Regions from separate parts of the Pseudoalteromonas nigrifaciens genome, predicted to be linked through region 3. Evidence: predicted binding sites of a transcription regulator. Region 3 holds the regulator's gene; each other region holds the start of a gene.

Region 1 (5,850 bases), 1.2 Mb from region 3:
CAAGCAACATACGTGTTAAACCAACAATGCCATTAAGTGGTGTACGTAACTCATGGCTCAAAGTGGCAATAAACTTACCTTTATCTTTGTAGGCTGTTTCAAGTGCTTCTGCAGCCTCTTTACGACTCGTAATATCACGGCCAAATGCAAGTAAACCTATGTACTTACCTTTATCGTTAATAAATGGCAATTTACGTAATTCAAACCAACGCGTTTCGCCGCCCACATCGTATTGAACATCTATAGTTAATGCTTGATGAGTTTGCTCTACCTGTTTATCGGTTTTTAAAACTTCAGATAAAAATTGATTAGGAAATATTTGTTCAGCACTCTTACCGATTAATTCGTCACTGGTTTTACCCATTACTTCTTCAAACATTTTATTACAGCCAGCAAACACACCGTTGTTGTCGCGGTAATAAAATAAATCGGGGGAGGAGTCTACTATTGAGCGCTGTAGCATACTTTGCTGGGCAAGCTCTTGTTGTGTTTTTTTACGCTCAGCAATTTCTTTTCTTAGCTCTTCTATTGCCCGGTGCTTGGCATGGAACGCCATTTTACGCTCATCAATTTCTACATTTAAGCGATTTATATTATCTTTTAATGTTTGATTGAGTAGCTTTTCTTGTTTTGTCGCACTGTCTAAATATGCATAGGAGGCATCTAGTTGCCTGATTGAATTTATTAGCACGCTTATAACCAGAGGCGATACCACAGAGGTAAAAAATACCACTGCTAATATATCAACAAGATTAACTTCTCCAACGGCAACATAATAAAACATACTTGATAAAACAAGCGAAACTGCCAATAACAAAGCATAGCAAATGGCTGCAGTTTTAAACTCACCAAACCGAGTTATTAAACTAGAAAGAACTCGAGCCCAAGGGCTCAAAGAGGAATCGGTCATATATCAGTGTGTCTCTTAGCTTAATTACAAAAAGGTTTAAATTGTATGTTATGGTTAATTTTAGCATTTTCTATCAGCTATTTTCATGTTGTGCGATAAAAACTCTAATATTTATTGTTTGAATCATTAGCTGGCTACAACTCATCATTCCAGCAATAAATTATTTAGTGTAAAATGCGGCGCTTTATTATTGCTAATAACGAGTAACACACCATGCAAACTAATATGCCCGATATAGCTAACACGGCTCCCGCCTTACAAACTGGTACATTAGACTGGGTGGGAATGGGTGAAATTGAACTGCCATTTATTTTTGAGTCGCATGGCATAACGCCAGTTACTGTTAATGCTAAAGCCCGCGCTTTTGTAAACTTACACAAAGAAGATGCAAAAGGCATTCATATGTCGCGCTTATTTTTAGCGCTCGACACGCTCTCTACTGAGCAGCAAGTTAATCCTCAAACATTAGCTCAAGCGCTCGATTTTTTTATTAGTAGCCACGAAGGCTTAAGTGATAAAGCACTTATAGAATTTAAGTTTGAATTACCACTGCGCCGTAAATCGTTATTAAGCGGCAAGGCTGGCTGGAAAAGTTACCCCGTTATATTAACCAGCACAATTGAACAAGGTGTTATTAATTACGAGCTAAGTGTTGATGTAACCTATTCATCAACTTGCCCATGTTCAGCGGCACTTGCGCGTCAGCTGATACAAAATGCATTTGCCGAAAAATTCAGTCAAGAAACCCTCAGTCAAAAAGAAGCACTAGAATGGCTAGGTACTACGCAAGGTATTGTAGCCACCCCACACTCGCAGCGCTCAATTGCTAATGTAAAAGTAAAGCTCGACAGTAATATTACTCAATTTGACGTAGTTAATTTAATTAACACGATTGAAGATGAATTAAAAACGCCAGTACAAGCGGCAGTGAAACGTGAAGATGAACAAGAGTTTGCCCGCCTAAATGGTCAAAATTTAATGTTTTGTGAAGATGCTGCTCGTAAAATTAAAGCGCTACTAGAAACACAGCAATACAGTGATTACTGGTTACAAATAAATCATTACGAATCGCTGCATGCGCACGACGCACTCGCTATTGCAGTTAAAGGCGTTGCTGGCGGTTATAGAGCTTAAGTTCTTATTTTGCAGTGTTCAATATCCATACGGGAACATACTACTTAACTAACTAATTTAGGCACGTTAATTGCTTTACTTAAGCAGTGTCAATTTGTTGTTATGGAGTTACCGTATGGAATTCGCTTTATTATCAATTTTAGTATTAGTTGTTGGGGCCTCTGTTGTTGCGTCAAAGTTTAACGATGATGGCGGAAACCCTTATCCTTTTACCCGCAAGCAAAATGTATTTACTCAAGTAGAAAGTGCTTTTTTAAATTTATTAGAACGCGCAGTGGGCGATCAGTATAAAATTGTTAGTCGTGTAAAACTAATCGACGTGATTGATTGCAAACAAGGTTTATCGGCAAAGTCTAAGCGTGCAGCAATGGCTAAAGCTAAAAATAAACAGCTTGATTTTGTGCTAGTCGATAAAGAAAAAATGACCATAGTGGCAGCCGTAGACTTAGTAAACAATGCCAATAAAGATGGCCATAAAGCACAACGCGACTGGTTTGTTAATGGCGCATTAGAGGCCGCTGGCATCCCGCATATTCGTATGAAAGTAAAATCAGGCTATCGCCCAAGTGAAGTACGCGACGCTATTATGTTTAAACTCGGCAAACCTGCGGCTACGCAAACAGCTCGCCCTATTCGTACCCGAGTTCAAAAACCAGCGGTGCTATCACCCTCTCAAGCTAAAGCGCACTCTACAGCACTAGCCGAAATTTAACGTAAATAACATAATAAAAAGCGAGCAAAGTAAAACTGCTCGCTTTTTTGTTTTTTAGCGCTAACTTCACGTATAATCAGCGCATTCAAACTCAGGAACTTAACACTATGAATGTTGGTATTATTGGCGCAATGGAGCCAGAAGTTAAAATTTTGCGCGAAGCAATGCAAAATCCACAAACTTTAACTAAAGCTGGTTTTACTTTTTATACCGGTGAATTAGCAGGTAACACAGTAACATTGGTTCAATCTGGTATTGGTAAAGTAGCATCAACTATTGCAACTACATTACTTATTGACAACTTCGCCCCTGATTGCGTAATTAACACCGGCTCTGCCGGCGGCTTTGATCCGTCATTAAATGTGGGCGATGTAGTTATTTCGTCAGAAGTTCGTCATCATGATGTTGATGTAACTGCCTTTGGTTACGAAATAGGTCAAGTACCACAAATGCCAGCAGGTTTTGCAGCACACCCTAAATTAGTGGCTGCCGCAGAGCAAACTATTGCGCAAATTAGTGACGTAAAAACCTTAGTTGGTTTAATTTGTACCGGCGACATATTTATGTGTGACCCAATACGTATTGAAAAAGCCCGTAGCGACTTTCCTACAATGCTTGCAGTAGAAATGGAAGGGGCATCAATTGCGCAAACCTGTCATACACTTAATACACCGTTTGTGGTTATTCGCTCGATGTCAGATATTGCCGGCAAAGAGTCGCCGCAGTCGTTTGAAGAATACCTAGAAACAGCATCAATCAATTCATCTAAAATGGTAGTGGCGTTACTTGAAAAGCTAACGGCAGTTTCACTGTAAATGCTCAGCAATATGGTTCAAAATCACTTGGACTTTATTGTATTTATAATGGCGCTCCTTGCTGAGCGCTTTTTACCACTTGTTAGTTGGTATCATCCTAACACCGCTTTAACGGCTATTTTTAGCGCTATTGGTAAGCGTATTTATAAAGCAGCAGAACCCAATAGCTATCAATATTTAGCCGCAGCCCTTGCCAGTACACTTATTTTAAGTGTGGTACTTATTATTATTGTATTACTACTGGAATTTGCATTTTACCCTGAATTACTCGCCGGGCTTATTTTATATTTATGCCTTGAGAGTAAAGCTATTGATAAAAAAGCACTACGTATTGCTAAGCTTACCAAACAAAATCAAAAATCTGCCGCCCGTGAGCTATTAAAGCCATTAGTAGCCCGAGATGTTACTAAACTCTCTGGTGCAGGCATAATTAAAGCCTTAATAGAGAGCCTAATATTACGTACTGCAAGATATTACTTTGTGGTGATATTTGTTTTTTTAGTACTTGGCCCTATTGCAGCGCTTGCCTATCGATTACTTACTTTAATTGAGCAGGCATGGCGCAGTAACATTAAACCCAACAGCCCTTTTTTAAAGCCGCTTAAAATTACCTTGTTTATTATTGAATTTATTCCTATGCGCTTATTGGCACTGACTATTGCAGCCAGTAAAGCGAGCAAGCTAAGCATGCATTATATAAAGCATTATGGCAGGCACTTTTATCAAACTAATACCGGGTGGCTTTTAAGCACTTGCTCTGCATCATTAGGCGTACAACTAGGCGGGCCTGCAGTGTATTTTGGCGAACGTTTTAACAAAATGCGTATTGGTACCGAACGCCTCCCTATTGCTGAGGACGTGCCGATTACTATTAATAGACTAAATCAAGCGCGGGTATTTTGGTTACTGGTCGTTGTTTGCATAGAAATACTTAAAAACATTTAGCTAAGGGCGAGTTACACACCTATTATTAAAAATACAAAAAATATAAGCACAAAAAAACCAGCCGTGGCTGGTTTTTAGCGTTTTACCGTTTAGCTTTACGCTACAGTAATATTTGCAAACTTACGCTTACCTACTTGGTAAATAGCCGTACTGCCTTTTGCTATTTCAAGTTTAGTGTCTGTAATTTTATCTTCGCCGTTGAGCTTAACTGCACCTTGCTTAATCATGCGCATTGCTTCTGATGTACTAGCAACTAAGTTAGCTTCTTTAAGCAAGTTAGCAATTAAAATGCTGTCTTGCTCAATGGTTACTGTTAGTTCAGGTATTTCATCCGGCAGAGCTTTTTTCTGAAAGCGCTGAATAAAGTCATCATGAGCTGCTTGTGCATCGGCTTCACTATGAAAGCGCGCAATAAGCTCTTTTGCTAACTCAATTTTAATATCACGAGGATTTGTACCTTGCTCTACACGCTCTTTTTGCGCGTTAATACCAGCAATCGACAGCCCGCTTAATAAGTCGTAGTAACGCCACATTAGCACATCACTAATCGACATTATTTTACCAAACATATCGTTAGGCGCATCGGTAATACCTATATAGTTACCCAACGATTTAGACATTTTTTGCACCCCATCGGTGCCCTCTAATAACGGCGTCATTATTACTGTTTGTGGTTTTTGGCCTTCGTCTTTTTGTAGCTCACGACCCATTAGCAGGTTAAAGCGCTGATCAGTACCACCGAGCTCTACATCAGCCTCAAGTGCAACCGAATCCCAACCTTGCACTAACGGATATAAAAACTCATGAATAGCAATAGACTGGCCACTAGCGTAACGCTTTTTAAAATCATCACGCTCTAACATACGCGCAACGGTTTGGCGTGCTGCAAGTTTGATCATTCCAGCTGCGCCTAAATTTTCCATCCAGGTAGAATTAAATGCGACCGTGGTTTTTGCAGGATCAAGAATTTTAAATACTTGCTCTTTATAAGTCTCAGCATTAGCAAGCACGTCTTCGCGAGTAAGCGGCTTACGCGTTACGTTTTTACCTGTTGGGTCGCCAATCATACCGGTAAAGTCACCAATTAAAAATACAACCTCATGACCTAAGTCCTGAAAGGTTTTCATTTTATTAATAAGTACCGTGTGACCTAAGTGTAAATCAGGCGCGGTTGGATCAAAGCCCGCTTTAATTTTTAGTTTTTTTCCAGATTTTAATTTTTCAACTAACTCATCTTCAATTAATATCTCTTCTGTACCGCGTTTTATCTCTGCAAGAGCGGTTTGTAAATCCACTGTGTGTTACTCCAAAAAATTCTGTTAACGAAGGGGTTA
Region 2 (5,850 bases), 1.2 Mb from region 3:
CATTGATGATTTCGTTTTGAGCACTGTTACTTAATCTATCAACAACACCCGACTCTCGCATTAAGTTACCTAAACAAAACATACCAACCAGAGGTATCGCCGCAGGTAAAAACATTGCTGTTAAGCTAAGTACCATTAACGGAAAAATAATTTTCTCTTTTTTAGATACTTTACGCAGCTCTGGCATTTTTATTTGGCGCTCTTCAACCGTGGTTAATGCGCGCATAATTGGCGGCTGAATAATTGGCACTAATGCCATATACGAATAAGCAGCTACCGCAATCGCACCTAACAAGTCGGGTGCCAGTTTAGAGGCTAAAAATATAGCGGTTGGGCCATCAGCTCCACCAATTATCGCAATAGCCGACGCATCTTGCAGGCTAAATTCAAAACCAGGTACATAGTTAAGTAAAATAGCGCCAAACAAAGTCGCAAAAATACCAAACTGTGCAGCTGCACCTAATAGCAACATACGAGGGTTAGCAATTAGCGCACTAAAATCAGTTAACGCGCCTACTCCCATAAATATTAATAGTGGAAAAATACCGGTATCAATACCTACATAATACACATAATGCAGTAAGCCGCCGGGGTCGGATAAACCTGCCACCGGAATATTAGTTAATATTGCACCAAAGCCGATAGGTAATAATAATAGGGGCTCAAATTTTTTGGCTATTGCCAAAAACAATAATAAACAGCCTACCGCAATCATAATCAACGCTGGAAATGTAAAGTTAGCAATGCCTGTGGCATGCCAGAGGTTTAAAATACCATCCATCCTCTATTTACTCCTAAGCTAATGCAATCATAGCGTCGCCGGTAGTTACAGCATCGCCTTCACCAACTAACACTTCAGCAATTGTTCCGGTGTGCGTAGCGCGTATTTCAGTTTCCATTTTCATGGCTTCCATAATAATCACTACATCACCTTCATTCACAACTTGCCCTGCTTTTACCTTTATCTTAAAAATATTACCGGCTAAAGGGGCGTTAAGTGTTTCGCCTGATGCAACCGAAGCAGACTGAGGAATATGTTCTGAGTCTTTTAATGTAACTTCTTTAAGCTCGCCGCCTTGAGCTACAACAACGTCGTAAACCTTACCGTCTACTTTTACGCTGTATTGCTCAGCTTTAACGCTGTTGTTATTTGAAGCTGATTTAGAGGGAGCTTTATTACTTTTATCTTCAACACAAGGAACTGGCTCAAATGCATCTGGGTTGTTACGGTTTTTAATAAACTTCAAACCAACCTGTGGGAATAATGCATACGTTAGTACGTCATCAATTTGCTCATCAGCAAGAGTTAAACCTTGCTCTTGTACTTCTTTTAATAATTCAGCCTCAAGCGTTGCAAGCTCAGGTGCAATATTATCTGCAGGACGACAAGTAATTACCTCTGCTCCATCAAGCACACGCTCTTGTAGCTCTTTATTCATAGGTGCTGGTGTTAGGCCATATTCACCTTTTAATACGCCAGCTGTTTCTTTAGTAATTGTTTTATAGCGCTCACCCGTTAGTACATTAAGTACCGCTTGAGTGCCTACAATTTGCGACGTTGGTGTAACAAGCGGTAAAAAGCCTAAATCTTCTCGTACACGTGGGATCTCAAGTAAAACTTCATTAAGCTTATCTGCTGCGCCTTGCTCTTTAAGCTGGTTTTCCATGTTAGTTAACATGCCACCAGGTACTTGCGCGAGTAAAATACGGCCATCAACCCCTTTTAAGCTACCTTCAAATGCCGCGTATTTTTTACGTACATCTCTAAAGTAAGCAGCAATTTCTTCAAGGTGATTTAAATCAAGCTCAGTATCACGCTCAGTCCCTTCAACTATCGATACAATAGTTTCAGTTGCGGTGTGTCCGTAAGTCATACTCATAGATGAAATTGCGGTATCAAGCATATCAATGCCTGCATCAATCGCTTTTTGATAAGTCGCAGTACTTAAACCTGTTGTGGCGTGGCACTGCATTGCAATTGGAATAGATACAGTTTCTTTTAGTGCTTTAATTAGTTTTTCAGCATCGTACGGCTTTAATAAACCCGCCATATCTTTAATACAAATTGAATGACAGCCTAAATCTTCCAACTGCTTAGCTAGCGTTAACCACATATCAAGCGTATGAACAGGGCTTACTGTATAAGAAATAGTCCCTTGGGCATGTGCGCCTACTTTTATAGCCGCTTTAATTGCCGTTTCAAGATTACGTACATCGTTCATTGCATCAAATATACGAAATACATCAACGCCATTTTTATGGGCACGCTCTACAAATTTTTCTACTACATCGTCAGCATAATGGCGGTAACCTAATAAATTTTGACCGCGTAATAGCATTTGCTGTTTAGTATTTGGCATCGCTTTTTTTAGTGCGCGAATACGCTCCCAAGGATCTTCACCTAAATAACGAATACACGAATCAAACGTAGCTCCACCCCACGACTCAATAGACCAATAACCTGCATCATCAAGCTTTTTTGCAATCGGTAGCATATCGTCAAGGCGCATACGAGTTGCTAACAATGATTGATGCGCATCACGTAGTACCAGTTCTGTTAATTTTAATTTAGCCATTTAAGTGCTCCTTTAATTATTGTTTGTTTTGTACTGAGCAATGGCAGCACTAATTGCGGCGATGTGCTCATTAGGCACACCTTGTGATTTAAAAGACGGTGTTCTGGCAGGCATTGCAAGCTCAGGCTCTGCAAAGCGAGATACCAGCTTAGACATAACCGTAACGCAGGTAATTAATAATGACAGAAACACAAACACCCCCACCATACCGGTTAGCATTAAGTTGCTTGCTGTTGTAAGTAAAGCAGCGATATCCATTTTCCTCTCCTATAAAACTTATACCGAAATCAAAATAAAAAATCATTTTACGTAAATAATTATTCACCGAATAATAACAAAAAACAGTGTTTTGTCTATAGCCTGTAAATTGGTAAAACCAATTTAAACAAAACTAACATGCTATTAATTAACTTAACACTACAAAAAGGACTAGATACGCGCTATTACATAGATAATAAAAATAGTGAATATAAATAAAAGTTATATAGGCGACCTAAAAACCGTTAATAATGCACTTAAAGTAAAGCGTTAACAGTTCTATTAGCATAAAGTAATTTCACCACTGGCAATTGGTCTTACCAAATATATTTGTTAATTATTCAACCATTTAAATAGCCGCTGTTATTAAGCCCGCTATGCTCGCAAGTCTCGAACTGCAATTTAATAGCTCTTAAACTCAATTCTAAAAATCAATATGCGCTAACTTCTCTTATAAAAAACTAACATCCATAATCACTTGTATCAGTATGAATAAATTACATAGCAAAGCGTAAAACTTACCATTGAGTGCACGCTGAAATAACACAAACAAAAGCAAACCATTGATTTAAAAGCAAAAAAAAACAATGGCACGTAACTCGCATCATATCCATTGAGCAAATTTGATAAACCAAGGAGAATACAATGTTACGCTGGACAATCACTTTTTTAGTAATTGCTTTAATTGCTGCAGTGTTAGGTTTTGGTGGTATAGCAGGCGCCGCAGCGGGTATTGCAAAAATTATATTTTTTATATTTTTAATACTTTTAGTTATATCTTTAGTATCGGGTGCCCTACGTGGCAAAAAGCCCTAGGTAACAAACTAAAGTTTTAAACTAATTAAAAATCATTTAAATCAAAATTTACAAGGAATTACATTATGAATTCGACAACTTTAAGAGCAGCACTAATTGGCCTATTCGCAAGTTTATTTATTATGGGCTGTGAAGATAACCACGCAGAAGATGCTGGTGAACGTATTGACGAAGCAGTAACTGACGTGCAAAACAAAGTTGAAGATGCATGTGAAGAAGTAAAAGAAGGTGTAAATGCAGAAGAAACTAACTGTTAATTCTTCTAATTTATTAAAAAAACGGCTCTAAAATGAGCCGTTTTTTTATGTGTGTAATAAAATAATATCTAAATTAAAGGTTGGATCTGATAAATAATAAACGCCAATATCTTTATCTATTATGCAGTTATTTATTATATAACTGCGCATTTACTGGTTAGCTTGTTAAAATGCATATAACTATGTTTTAAGAACTTCTATATGACACTTACAACAACCTACACGCTTGATAAGCCTTATTTTTATGAGTGCTTTGACGAATCAGTTGCGCATAGCAAGCGCGCGCAACCAAAATACTTTTTATTGGCGCTATTAGTAGCACTCGGTTTATTTGGAATTTATGGTTTAGACGATCATTACCTAGGATCTTTTCTGATCATGGTTGCGGTACTCGAATGTATTGCCTTTTATTATCGCCGTCCTTGGTGGGTTACTAGACAAATGCTAAGCAAAGCCTCGGGGTCTGAGGTCACCCTTACCTTTGACGAAGAAGGGATTAAATCGAGTAACTTTTATAAAAACACCCAACTTCTGTGGTCAGATATTAACGAAGTTATAACCACAGAGCGCGGCATACTATTAAAAAACAAAAAAGGTATGCAGTATATATCCAAGCACATATTAACTGCCGAAACACTTAATTTTATACACAAAAAAGCCACTCAGTGAGTGGCTTTTGGCAATAACTCAGTATGTAACTAAGTTATATACATTGCTGATTAAGCATTGCCAGGTTCAGGGTTAGACTTTTCAGCTTGAATACGCATGTAAATTTCTTCACGATGCACTGAAACGTCTTTTGGTGCGTTAACACCGATTCGAACTTGATTCCCTTTAACACCTAGAACAGTAACGGTTACTTCGTCACCGATCATTAGGGTTTCACCTACTCTACGAGTTAGTATTAGCATTCTTTTGCTCCCTTGTTCCAATAAAATTATAAGATTCCGCTAAAACATTTTAATGAAAATTAGACTAAAAAGTAAGTAAAACCTATCAATCTATTCATTTTCTGTTAAAAATATCTTATGTAATGCACGAACAGCCAACTCTAGGTATTTTTCATCTATTAAAACCGATATTTTAATTTCTGATGTAGACACTAAAATAACATTAATATTTTCTGCAGCTAATGCATCAAAAAATAAACTAGCAACACCCGAATGTGACTTCATACCCATACCAACAGCAGACACTTTAGCGACTGTTGTTAACCCAAAAATATTTTGTGCTGTTAACTGAGCTTGCTGCTCTGTTAAAACGTCTAATGCGTGTAAATAATCATTTGTGTGTACAGTAAAAGCATAGTCTACTTTGTCAACATTATGATTAACTTGATTAATCATATCTATTTCGATGCCATTATCTGCAAAAAGTTTCAAAATCTTTGCAAGATATCGTGTACCACTAAGTACACCCTCTACATTTATTAAACATTCATCACGATTAAACGCAATACCCGAAACGACATTACCAGGCATATCGCTCTCCTCAAAACTAATCAATGTACCAGCATCAGGGTAAAAACTTGATAGCACCCTAAGTGGCACATTGTGCTTTCCTGCCGCTTCAACTGAACGAATATGCAATACTTTAGCCCCTAAACTTGCTAACTCTAGCATTTCAGCAAAGGTAACTTGGCTCATTCGTCGTGCATTAGGTTCAACACGAGGGTCTGTAGTATATACGCCGTTAACGTCGGTATAGATCTGACATTCGTCAGCTTTTATTGCTCCAGCAATTTCAACCGCCGAAGTATCGGTACCGCCACGCCCTAATGTAGTTACATTTCCTTCAATATCACGGCCCTGAAAACCCGCAATAATTGCAATACGGTTATGCTCAAGCTCATGTTTTAAACGCGTTGCAGCTACATCTGTAATACGGGCTTTGCCAAACATATTATCGGTTAAAATATTAACCTGATCGGCTAATAAACTCAC
Region 3 (5,850 bases):
ATCTTCTTCATCATCAAGACCCGCTAAACCTAATAAGTGATGCTCTGCGTCTTCACGAATTACATCAACAATGTCATCGATAGTAACACGGCCAAGTAGCTGGGCGTTGTCGTCAACTACTGGGGCTGATATCCAGTTATGACGTTCAAATAACTGCGCCACTTCGCTTTCATCCATCGAAATAGGAATAGACTCACAGTCTTCATCCATTAGGTCGTGAACAATTTTTTCGGGCGAATTGGTTAGTAAGGTACTTAACGATAAAGCGCCTAAAAAACAGTTATGCTTATCGACAACGTAAAGGTCGTCGGTACCCTCAGGGAGTTCGCCGCGCAGACGAATGTAACGCAGTACCACATCTAGGGTTACATCAGGGCGAATGGTTACTGTATCTGTGTTCATCAGCGCGCCAGCAGAGCGTTCCTGATAGGAGAGTGCTTGCGTAGCACGTTCTCTATCTTGAATGTCCATGGCGCTAACCACGTCTTTATAAACCGTGTCAGGCAGGCTTCGCAGTACTTCACCTAAGTCATCGTGGCCCATGTCTTCAGTGGCAGCAGCAATGTGCTTAGGTTCCATTTGGGCAATAATGCCTAAACGTACATCTTCAGAGAGTTCTTCAAGAACATCACCTTGTACATCTGGATCAACTAATTGCCAGAGCAGGCGACGAACTTTATGCGGTGATGATTCTAGTAAAAGTGCGGTATCACAAGGAGCTGTTTTTGCCAGCATGCGCCTAACTTGAACAAACTGACCACTATTGAGTGACTTGGTCACTTGTTGTAATTGTTGTAGTGGGTAGTCTTGTTCGAAAGTTTCGGGCATTGGCGTCCTTAATTTATTTTTATAACGTTAGGGAAGAAGTTAGTCATTAACTTCGTTCAGTTTATCTTACTTTTTTTAGCCAAACTAGCTTAAGGTTTCACTAACCCTATATTTTAGCTCGTTTACTTGGTTTAAATAAAGTGCCTACTATTCTTGTTCGTTAAAGCGCTGCGCTATTAATTGGCCAACGGCATGTAAAGCATGCTCTGCATCGGGTCCTTCGCACACTACTTTTACTTCTTTACCTTGGCTGCTTTCTAGTAACATTAAAGCCAGTACGCTATCGCCAGCGGCTTCTTTTTCATCTTGAAATAAGGTAATAGATGCGTCAAATTGTACCGCTAATTGTGCTAATACGGTAGCAGCTCTAGCATGCAGGCCTAGCTTGTTTTTTATTAAAAATGTATTTTCTAAGCGCATAAGATACTCTACTTAAGCTGAACAGATGATTATTTAAATTGAATTATTTTTCTTGCTCGCGATGGCGAATTTTTACATTAGGGTGAGACATAGCAAAGCTTTCACCAATTGTTTGCGCTAAATAAACTGAGCGGTGCTGACCACCAGTACAACCAATAGCAATGGTTAAATAACTGCGATTATTACGCTCTAGGTGTGGTAACCACGTTTGTACAAAGGTTTGAATTTGCCAAGTGAATTTTTGCACAATACTATGACTAGCTAAATAATCTTTTACTGGTTGATCTAATCCAGTTAAAGGCTTGAGCTCCGGTTCCCAGTGTGGGTTTGGTAAAAAACGCGCATCAAAAACATAATCAGCACCTTTGGGAATACCATGCTTAAAGCCAAACGACTCAAAGGTAATGATAAGCTGTTTGTCTTTTTTACCGAGTATGGTTTCACGCATAGATTCAGCAAGTTGATGCACACTTAAATCGGTTGTATCAATGACATGATCAGCCCGCGTTACGAGTACATCGAGTAATTCTTTTTCCTTTTTTATTGCTAAATCTAGCGGTAGCGAATCAATCGAAAGCGGGTGCAAGCGACGTGTTTCTGAATAACGGCGGATTAACGTTTGATCGTCGCTATCTAAATAAAATAACGTTGGTTTAGCAAAGTCGGGCAAGTACTCAAGAATATCGTTAAACTGCTGCTGATCTTTAGGCAGGTTACGCACGTCTATACTAACGGCTATTTTATCGTAGTTATCAGAGACACTGCGCACTAATGAAGGCAGCAAATTTACCGGAATATTATCTACACAATAGTAACCTAAATCTTCTACAACACGTAAAGCAACTGACTTACCAGAACCTGATCGGCCACTTATAATAATTAATTCCATTTACCACCCCTTTATTAGTAACTAGGATTGATCCAAAATAACTTGGTATAACGCTTCATCAGACTTTGCCGCACGCAATTGCTTACAAAACTCTTTATCGTTTAGTTTATCAGCTATTGTGGCTAGTGTTTTCAAGTGCTGCTGGTTATCGCCATCGGGCACTATAAGCGCAACAAAAATATCAACTGGACGATTATCAATTGCATCAAAATTAATAGCGGTTTCGCTTATTAAAATTAAGGCAAGAGGCTCTTGTGCCCCGCTCATACGGCCATGTGGAATTGCTATTCCTCGGCCAATACCGGTACTACCTAGCTTTTCTCTTGCCAATAAAGCAGTGAGAATATCTTGCTGAGGTAAATACGGCATTTTTTTATGCGCGAGTTCACTGATGAATTCTAAAATTCTTTTTTTACTATTAAAAAGGACCACAGCTTTGCTGCAGTCCTGGCATATAAGTGAGCTTAATTTCATAGTGTTAGTGTCGAGCAAACTTCTCTTTGTGTTTAATTACTTGACGATCGAGTTTGTCAATCAACGAGTCAATGGCAGCGTACATATCTTGGTGTTCGGTCGATGCAAATAGCTCAGCGCCACTTACAAAAATTGTTGCTTCAGCTTTTTGACTTAATTTTTCTACATCGAGAATAACATGCACATTAGTTATGTGATCTGAGTGTCTTTGCAGCTTTGCAAATTTATTATTTACATAGTCTCTTAATGAGTCTGTAATGTCTACATGACGACCAGTTAAGTTTAGTTGCATCAGCATTTTCCTCTTTGTTGTACGTCTTAAATCAAGCTTTTACGTTGATTTGACGGGGGAATAGCCAGAGATTCGCGATATTTTGCAATTGTCCGTCTAGCTACTTTAATTCCTTGCTCAGCCAATATATCTGCAATCTTGCTATCACTCAATGGTTTGGCTAAGTTTTCTGCAGCTATCAACTTTTTAATCAGGGCACGTATGGCAGTTGATGAACATTCGCCACCATTTTCGGTGCTTACATGGCTTGAAAAAAAGTACTTAAGCTCAAAAATGCCACGTGGAGTGTGCATATATTTTTGCGTAGTGACCCGTGAAATAGTCGACTCGTGCATTTCAACTATTTCGGCAACATCGTTTAATACCATAGGTTTCATGGCTTCTGGGCCATGTTCAAAAAACGCTTGTTGCTGCTTAACAATACAATTAGTTACTTTCAGGAGTGTTTCGTTTCTACTTTCTAGGCTTTTAATAAACCATTTAGCTTCTTGTAAGTGCGAGCGAATAAATTGGCTGTCACCGCTGGATTTTACTGTACGAGACATAGCCGCATATTGGCTGTTAACACGTATTTTTGGCATGCTATCTGGGTTTAGCTCTACCACCCAACGGCCTTTTATTTTTTTAACAGACACGTCAGGTATAACGTATTCAGACTCTTCTCTGACAATAGTATCCGCAGGCTTAGGATTAAGCGTATGAATAAGTGTCATTATTTCTTTAAGCTCTTCTTCTTTGAGCTTAGTTTTTTTCATTAACGTACGATAGTCGCGAGCAGCGAGTAAATCGATATGATCAGTTAACACCATTTTTGTTTCGTTAATATAAGGGGTGTCTTTATCAAATTGATTTAATTGAATGCATAAGCATTCTTGCAAGCTGCGAGCTGCAATACCAACAGGATCAAATAATTGAATGCGCTTTAGCACTGCTTCTATTTCATCTAGTTCTACTTCGTGTTCGTCGTCAGTTTCTTGGTTAAAGCTTGCTAAAAGGTCTTCGCAACTGAGGGTTAAAATACCAGAGTCATCTACGGCTTCAACGATAGCTATGGCAATAGCTTCGTCGGTAGGGCTAAAAGGGGTGAGCTGTAATTGCCACATTAAGTATTCATGCAGGGTTTCGGTTGATGCACCTTGATAAATAGATTCATCTTCAGGCATTGGCCCTGATGAAGAGGCAGGCGCTGCGCTCATATATTCATCCCATGATACATCCATGGCCATGTCGTCGCTTATGGTGTCTTTATTTAGTGCTTCACCGCTATCTTGCTCATACTCGCTTGGGGTGTCGTCAGCAGAGGCGCTAACAGTAATGTCATCTGCTTTTTGCTCGTTTTTACCTGCTGATTCTTCCGTGTAATCTTGTTCATCAACTTCAAGTAATGGGTTGCTATCAAGTGCTTCTTGTATTTCTTGCTGGAGATCCAAGGTACTAAGCTGCAATAAGCGAATAGCCTGTTGCAGTTGCGGAGTCATTGTAAGTTGCTGGCCCATGCGCAGCTGTAATGATTGCCTCATTTATCTCTAACAATCCTTATAAATTGATATGATTAATCTTAGCAGATGCTTATAGTAATAACATAAATATTACAGTTTGAACTGCTCGCCTAAATAAACATCACGTACTGTTTTATCGTTTAATACAAATTCAGGAGTACCAGATGCAATTAGCTCCCCATGAGAAACAATGTAGGCTTTTTCACAAACATCAAGGGTTTCCCTTACATTGTGGTCGGTAATTAGTACGCCAATACCACGATTTTTAAGGTGTTCTATAATTTTTTTAATATCGAGTACTGAAATAGGATCCACGCCAGCAAAGGGCTCATCAAGCAATATAAATTTAGGATCTGCAGCTAAAGCACGTGCTATTTCTACGCGGCGACGTTCACCACCAGATAGCGCCATACCTAAGCTGTCGCGAATATGTTGCAGGCTAAATTCGTCCAATAAACTATTTAGGGTTTCTTCCCTGGCTTGTTTATTTAGTTGCTTACGCGTTTCTAAAATAGCCATTAAATTTTGATACACAGTGAGCTTTCTAAAAATAGAAGATTCTTGTGGTAAATAACCAATACCTAAACGAGCACGGCTGTGCATAGGAAGTAAGGTAATATCGTTATCATCAATTAATATTTTACCTTTGTCGCTAGGTACTAAGCCTACAATCATGTAAAAGGTAGTGGTTTTACCTGCGCCATTTGGGCCAAGTAAACCAACAATGCTACCAGCTTTTACTTCAAGTCCTACATTTTTAACAACTTCACGGCCTTTATAGCTTTTTGCTAATAGCTCTGCTTTTAATGTACTCATGGCTGACCTTTATTGAGTTTTTGTTCTTTTTTTACGTCTACAGGCACTAAAATAGTGTGTACCCGATCAGTTGAGTTTTCATCTTTTTCAGCACTTATAAGCTGTTGCTCTATATCATAAGTGATGCTTTTAGCCGTAATTTTTTGCCCAGCTTGAGAAATGTTTGCATCTCCTACCAGGGTTAAAAAACGTTTCGCTACATCGTAACGTACTTCGTTAGCGCTGGCGCTCATGACAGTGCCATCTGCTTGCTTTTCTTCAAAATATGCAGGGCTGCCCGTGGCAATTAATAGTTGTTTATTATCGCCAAGTTCGTCGCGCTTATGTACTTCTAAACGATCGGCGGTGATACGACGATTACCGTGAATTATCTCGACGTTTTTCTCAAAAATACCAACGTTTTCTTTTAGTTGGCCTTCTTGGCGGTCAGCACTAATAGAAATTTGATTAGCTAATGGGGAAGTACTTTGCTCTGCCGCATTACTATTAAATACAAGTATAAGCGATGGAATAATAAGTATTTTTGCAAGGTTATTGGTCATAATATAGTGTTCGCGTATGGTTAATTAGTTTTATCACCTCGGTTGTTAAATTGGCTTCAAGGCCTTTACCGGTGATCTTTAAATTCGGTC
Region 4 (5,850 bases), 570 kb from region 3:
ACTCGATAGTATTTGGCCGCTTCTAAAGCCAGGTGGCACCTTGGTATACGCTACTTGTTCAGTACTCCCTCAAGAAAACCAACAACAAGTTGCTAAGTTTTTAGCTAATAACAATGATGTTGAGCATATTCCTCTACATGATAAAGACACGCCCACCACACCTGGTTTACAGTTACTTCCTGGTGAAAGCGATGGCTTTTATTACGCTAAACTAGTTAAAAAAATATAACCTATACAGCACACAACAATTAGCTATCTATCTTATTTTAGATAGCTAATACTTCATAGCAATAGGTACTTATAACACTGGTAAATAATGAAAATAATCATACTCGGAGCTGGCCAAGTAGGCGGCACACTAGCTGAAAATTTAGTTGGTGAACAAAACGAAATAACGGTCGTTGATATTGACGGCAACCGCTTACGCGAGCTTCAAGATAAGTATGACCTACAAGGCGTTGCTGGTCACGGCGCTCACCCAGATGTACTTCGCAGAGCCGGTGCGGAAGACGCCGATATGATTATCGCGGTAACCAGTTCAGATGAAGTAAACATGGTTGCCTGCCAAGTTGCGTATAGTATTTTTAATACCCCGACTAAAATAGCCCGAATTCGTTCTGAGCAATATTTAAAGTATCGTGAAAAGCTGTTTCATAACGATGACTTGCCGGTCGATCACTATATTGCTCCTGAGGCATTAGTAACTAAGTACATTCGCCGCTTAATAGACTACCCAGGCGCATTGCAAGTGCTGCAGTTTGCCGATGGCATGCTCTCTTTGGTTGCTGTAAAAGCTTACTATGGCGGTTTATTAGTAGGTTATGCGCTATCTACGCTTAAACAGCATATTCCCAATGTGGAAACTCGTGTAGCCGCTATTTATCGCCAGGGAAAAGCGATAAAACCTCTAGGCACAACAATTATTGAAGCCGATGATGAAGTGTTTTTTATAGCAGCCACTAAACACATCCGCGCCGTTATGAACGAACTCCAAAGGTTAGAGCGTTCATATAAAAACATTATGATTGCTGGTGGCGGTAATATAGGCGCAGGCCTAGCGCGCTCACTGGAAAAAAATCACAGTGTAAAATTAATTGAGCGCAGCAAAGAGCGCGCCGAGCAACTCTCTGAAATGCTCGACAACACGATTGTTTTTTGCGGAGATGCGTCAGACCAAGAGCTATTGTCAGAAGAGCATATAGATCAGGTTGATGTGTTTATTGCGGTAACCAACGATGATGAAGTAAATATAATGTCGGCCATGCTAGCAAAACGTATGGGCGCACAAAAAACCATGGTACTTATTCAACGCAGTGCATACGTTGACTTAGTACAAGGCGGCGATATTGATATTGCAATTTCACCACAAGAAGCCACTATTTCGGCATTACTTACTCATGTTCGTCGCGGCGATATTGTTAACGTATATTCACTACGCAAAGGTGCAGCTGAAGCTATTGAAGCTGTTGCCCATGGTGATGAAAATACATCTAAAGTAGTTGGCCGAACTGTAAGGGATATAAAACTCCCAGCAGGTACTACTATTGGTGCTGTAGTACGTAACGACGACGTGCTTATTGCCCACGACGATACCATTATTATGTCGGGCGACCATGTCATCATGTTCTTAATTGATAAAAAGCACATTAATATTGTAGAAAAACTATTTCAGGTGAGCGCTATATTTTTATAGCAGTACATTGTTGGTACTTTAAACACAAAAAAGCAGCTTAGTTAAGCTGCTTTTTTAATATAGGGTACTAAAGCTTTATTGTACTTTGGCAAACTCTTCTTTAGAAAGTTCGCCATTACCGTCAGTATCTAGCTGATCAAATATTTTTACTAACTGTGTATTTGCCGCAGCTTCTTGCTGAGAAATAACACCATCGCCGTTGGTATCAAAAGAGGCAAAATCCACTGCTGCATAGGCTGCTGCTGAAGACGCTAAAACTAAAATCGCAAGTGATGTATTTAATACTTTCATAATAATCTCCTAAAAATGAGAGGTCCTTCTCAGAAATCCCTGGCTGTGAAAAATAACCGAAAAAGTAATTAGTAGTTAGCAAACTCTGCTTTAGAAAGCTCACCGTTACCATCTGTATCTAACTCTGCAAATTGTGCGATTAAATCGGAATCTACCGACGCTTCACTTTGGCTAATTGCGCCATTACCATCTACATCAAGGGTATCAAAATCACTTGCTGCAAAAGCGGCTGATGACGATGCTAGAGCGATAAGTGCGAGTGCTTTATTTAACTGTTTCATAATTTAATCCTTTACTATGTTATTCAATGCTTTATCAAAAAATTAGATATACTAAGGTTTATACTTTCCTTGTTATTCTTTTTCATAAGCTCCCTTGCTTACTTAGGTTGTCTTTGGCAACACAGAATTTTATCAACCTTGCATTTTGCTTATGCTTTAGAAAATTCTTCTTTTGATAACTCACCGTTTTGGTCAGTATCAAGCTCTGAGAAAATACTCATTAACTCTGCATCAACAGCAGCTTCGCTTTGACTAATTGCGCCATTACCATCTACATCAAGGGTATCAAAATCACTTGCTGCAAAAGCGGCTGATGACGATGCTAGAGCGATAAGTGCTAACGTTTTATTTAATGTTTTCATAATCAATCTTCCTTCAAAGTTTATGTTAACTGCGATTAAGTGCTTCACTTTAAATCACGTTTAATGCAATACAGCTTAACTATTACAACTTCGATGCCAACATTTAAAACATCAATAACTTCAATTAGTTAAAGGTAACATGCACTTAAAGGTGATAATTAACTGTCTATTTTTGTTGCCTTTTTGCAACACACTTTAAGCCCAAACAATAAGTTCGAACAAATTCAATGCCTTACAAAAAGCAAAAAACGCCACAGATTATAAATACACACTGTAAGGAGACTGTTTAGCTGGGGTATTCAACTCGGTTACAGCTGAATAATTTTTGAAATGAAAATAACCAATAGCTTTTATTTTTATAAACAATTGTTTTTTATCGATTATTTTATTTTTATCAATGCAGGTATGCGTTATTTAAAATTAAATTTAATAAATCGCTATTTTGTTGCAAAATAGCGAAATGTACAGTTACTCGGTTTCTGATTGGAGTATTGAAGGGTCAATAAAGTGATCCCCCATAAAGCTTTTCATTTCTTCTTCGCTGGCTAATAGCTTTATTCCACAGTAAGCACCTTGAACGTGTTCTTTCACGCTACAAATTTCTCCCTGAAAGTCTTTAACTTGCTTATTACTGCTATCGAGGATGATTGAGCATTGCATCCCTTTAATGTTTTCGGCCTGGGCTTTGTCTTTAAGATCAAACTTTACGCCCGTTAGCGAAATATCTTTAATTACCCCGTCGAGTATCCTGTCATCACTAAGTTTTAGCTTGGCCGATAATAAGGTAGGTATACGAGTTTGCGAGCGTAAATCGAATAACTGCACTTGCTTTGGGTAATTAATAAAAAGTAAGCGTGCGGGATGAGATGCAACTGACATTATTTGCTGACGAAAAGCGATAACCTGCCCACCACTTCCCTCTATTAGTGCTCTTACTACCACCATTACCCCATCGTGCAGGTAGTCGCTTGCTGTAGGCAGGCGCTTTGAGCTCGGATAGTTTAAAATAATAAATCGATTTTCGAGCAAACCTATAAACTCTGTTTTTACACGCTTGCTGGCTGTTGGTGTTAAAATTTCAAGATCAACCATGGCACCAGACATTATTTGGTGTAACTTTTCTAGGTTAGTTGTTGGCATATCCTTTTCCCTAATACTATTTATAAACTAACAATTAAATTATCCGCGCCAAAATGTAGGCGTAAACAGCACTAATAAAGTAAATATTTCTAAACGGCCAAATACCATAGCAATGGTAAGCAACCATTTAGCACCATCACTAATAGACCCATAGTGCGATGCAACATCTCCTAAGCCCGGGCCAAGGTTATTTAAACACGCTGCAGTAGCAGAAAATGCTGTAATGTTATCCATACCGGTTCCCATCAGCGCTAGCATAATAATTATAAACACCAATGCGTACGCTGAGAAAAACCCCCATACAGCTTCTACTACTTTGTCTGGCAACGCTTTGCTGCCTAACTTGATAGAATATATAGCCCGAGGATGCACTAGCCTATTAAGCTCTCGCACGCCTTGTAAGTATAGTAAGAATACGCGCACCACTTTCATACCGCCACCGGTAGAGCCCGCACAGCCACCTATAAAGCTCGAAAATATAAGCAGTATTGGTAAAAATAATGGCCAAGCCGAAAAGTTATCGGTGGCAAATCCTGCCGTACTGCTAATTGAAACAGCATGAAATAGCGCTTGGTCGAGTGTTTCATCGCCATTGGCATACACTTCATGAGACGAAAGCACGGTAAAGCAAATAACCACCAGCGCTAACTGAATACATAAAAACACTTTAAACTCAGGGTCGCGAATATAAACACTGATATTTCTACTTGCTACCGCAGCGTAATGCAGTGAAAAGTTAATGGCTGCAATAATTAAAAAGAACACACAAATAAAGTTAATTACTGGGCTATCAAAATGCCCCATAGAGGCATCATAAGTAGAAAACCCACCAATGGCGACCGTTGAGAACGCATGGCTTATTGCGTCAAACCAATCCATACCTGCAATCCAATATGCCAAGGTACACGCAAGCGTAATTGACACATATATATACCAAAGGTGCTTTGCGGTGTCGGCAATTCGCGGGGTCATTTTAGAGTCTTTTACTGGCCCTGGTATTTCGGCGCGATATAGCTGCATACCACCAACCCCTAGCATAGGTAAAATAGCAACCGCCAATACAATGATCCCCATACCGCCAAACCACTGTAGTTGTTGGCGATAAAATAATACCGATTTAGGCAAGTACTCTATACCGGTTAGTACCGTTGCTCCGGTGGTGGTTAACCCCGAAAACGCTTCAAATACCGCATCAGCCAGTGATAGGTTTGGCTCTTGTAAAAATATCAGCGGTAAGGATGCAAACGCGCCAAGTACCAACCAAAACAACACAACAATTAAAAACCCTTCCCGCGCTTTTAAATCGCCATCTTCGTGGCGGTTAGGGTAATAAGCCATTAAGCCAATAGTGACACTAAAAATAAAAGCCAAAACAAAAGGAACACCACCACCGTCTTTATAAATTAAAGACACGATTGCCGGAGGCACCATGGTAATACTAAACAGTGCAACAAGTTGCCCAAGGATTTTTATAATGGTACGAAATTGCATTTAGCGTATCGCTTTTATTATTAGTAAGTTTAACGAGTAAGATATTGTCTTACTCTTTAATGGTTAACTCAACCGCGCCGTGGCTTAAATCAAAAATATCTTTAATTGCTTGCATCGCTTGGCGGCTATCAATAGTAATAACCCATTCAATATTAGCAGTAAATTGCTTATCGATGTTAAGCACTTGATACTTCGTTTTTAATAGTTGCTCAATAACGCCTTGCATACTGTATTCACTACTACCAATTAGCTCAATACTTGGCACTTTATTTATCGTTGATAAGTTAGCTAATGCATTATTTAATGTGCCTCCATAAGCACGTACTAAACCGCCTGTACCTAGCTTTATACCACCAAAATAACGCGTAACCACAGCGGTAACTTCACCAAGCCCTGAGCCCATAAGCACATTTAACATAGGTTTACCGGCGGTGCCATTTGGCTCACCATCATCCGAAAACCCATACACATGGCTTCCTCCTGGTTTACCCGCTACGTGAGCCCAGCAATTATGCCGTGCATCGGCATACTTAGTTTCAATACTTTTTATAAACGCTTTAGCTGAACTTAAATCTGGGGTATGTGCAATATG

The links. Region 3 encodes sigma-54, which starts transcription at its own class of promoters, with help from an activator protein. Its sites were predicted from a motif close to GTTGGCACGNNNNTNGNNT; they were not measured.
Region 1: the regulator sigma-54 is predicted to act here: its motif matches at 2,102-2,120, upstream of PNIG_RS02995 (DUF2726 domain-containing protein).
Region 2: the regulator sigma-54 is predicted to act here: its motif matches at 3,421-3,439, upstream of PNIG_RS02950 (DUF1328 family protein).
Region 4: the regulator sigma-54 is predicted to act here: its motif matches at 2,710-2,728, upstream of PNIG_RS00085 (EF-hand domain-containing protein).

Annotation. Positions count from the first base shown of each region.
Region 1 is NZ_CP011036.1:630,832-636,681, reverse strand. It holds gene arcB (aerobic respiration two-component sensor histidine kinase ArcB) at 1-910, opposite strand, end outside; gene folE2 (GTP cyclohydrolase FolE2) at 1,124-2,044, shown strand; gene PNIG_RS02995 (DUF2726 domain-containing protein) at 2,160-2,756, shown strand; gene mtnN (5'-methylthioadenosine/S-adenosylhomocysteine nucleosidase) at 2,864-3,571, shown strand; gene PNIG_RS02985 (cobalamin biosynthesis protein CobD/CbiB) at 3,572-4,516, shown strand; gene tyrS (tyrosine--tRNA ligase) at 4,612-5,811, opposite strand.
Region 2 is NZ_CP011036.1:621,472-627,321, reverse strand. It holds gene PNIG_RS02965 (sodium ion-translocating decarboxylase subunit beta) at 1-781, opposite strand, end outside; gene oadA (sodium-extruding oxaloacetate decarboxylase subunit alpha) at 795-2,576, opposite strand; gene PNIG_RS02955 (OadG family protein) at 2,589-2,834, opposite strand; gene PNIG_RS02950 (DUF1328 family protein) at 3,480-3,650, shown strand; gene PNIG_RS02945 (hypothetical protein) at 3,716-3,907, shown strand; gene PNIG_RS02940 (YcxB family protein) at 4,109-4,576, shown strand; gene csrA (carbon storage regulator CsrA) at 4,627-4,818, opposite strand; gene PNIG_RS02930 (aspartate kinase) at 4,909-5,850, opposite strand, start outside.
Region 3 is NZ_CP011036.1:2,970,964-2,976,813, reverse strand. It holds gene mgtE (magnesium transporter) at 1-828, opposite strand, end outside; gene PNIG_RS14130 (HPr family phosphocarrier protein) at 976-1,248, opposite strand; gene rapZ (RNase adapter RapZ) at 1,292-2,137, opposite strand; gene ptsN (PTS IIA-like nitrogen regulatory protein PtsN) at 2,159-2,611, opposite strand; gene hpf (ribosome hibernation promoting factor) at 2,616-2,903, opposite strand; gene PNIG_RS14110 (RNA polymerase factor sigma-54) at 2,930-4,423, opposite strand; gene lptB (LPS export ABC transporter ATP-binding protein) at 4,493-5,218, opposite strand; gene lptA (lipopolysaccharide transport periplasmic protein LptA) at 5,215-5,760, opposite strand; gene lptC (LPS export ABC transporter periplasmic protein LptC) at 5,750-5,850, opposite strand, start outside.
Region 4 is NZ_CP011036.1:18,478-24,327, reverse strand. It holds gene rsmB (16S rRNA (cytosine(967)-C(5))-methyltransferase RsmB) at 1-229, shown strand, start outside; gene trkA (Trk system potassium transporter TrkA) at 317-1,693, shown strand; gene PNIG_RS00095 (EF-hand domain-containing protein) at 1,769-1,984, opposite strand; gene PNIG_RS00090 (EF-hand domain-containing protein) at 2,053-2,265, opposite strand; gene PNIG_RS00085 (EF-hand domain-containing protein) at 2,415-2,627, opposite strand; gene PNIG_RS00080 (flagellar brake domain-containing protein) at 3,096-3,767, opposite strand; gene PNIG_RS00075 (TrkH family potassium uptake protein) at 3,807-5,258, opposite strand; gene PNIG_RS00070 (YigZ family protein) at 5,308-5,850, opposite strand, start outside.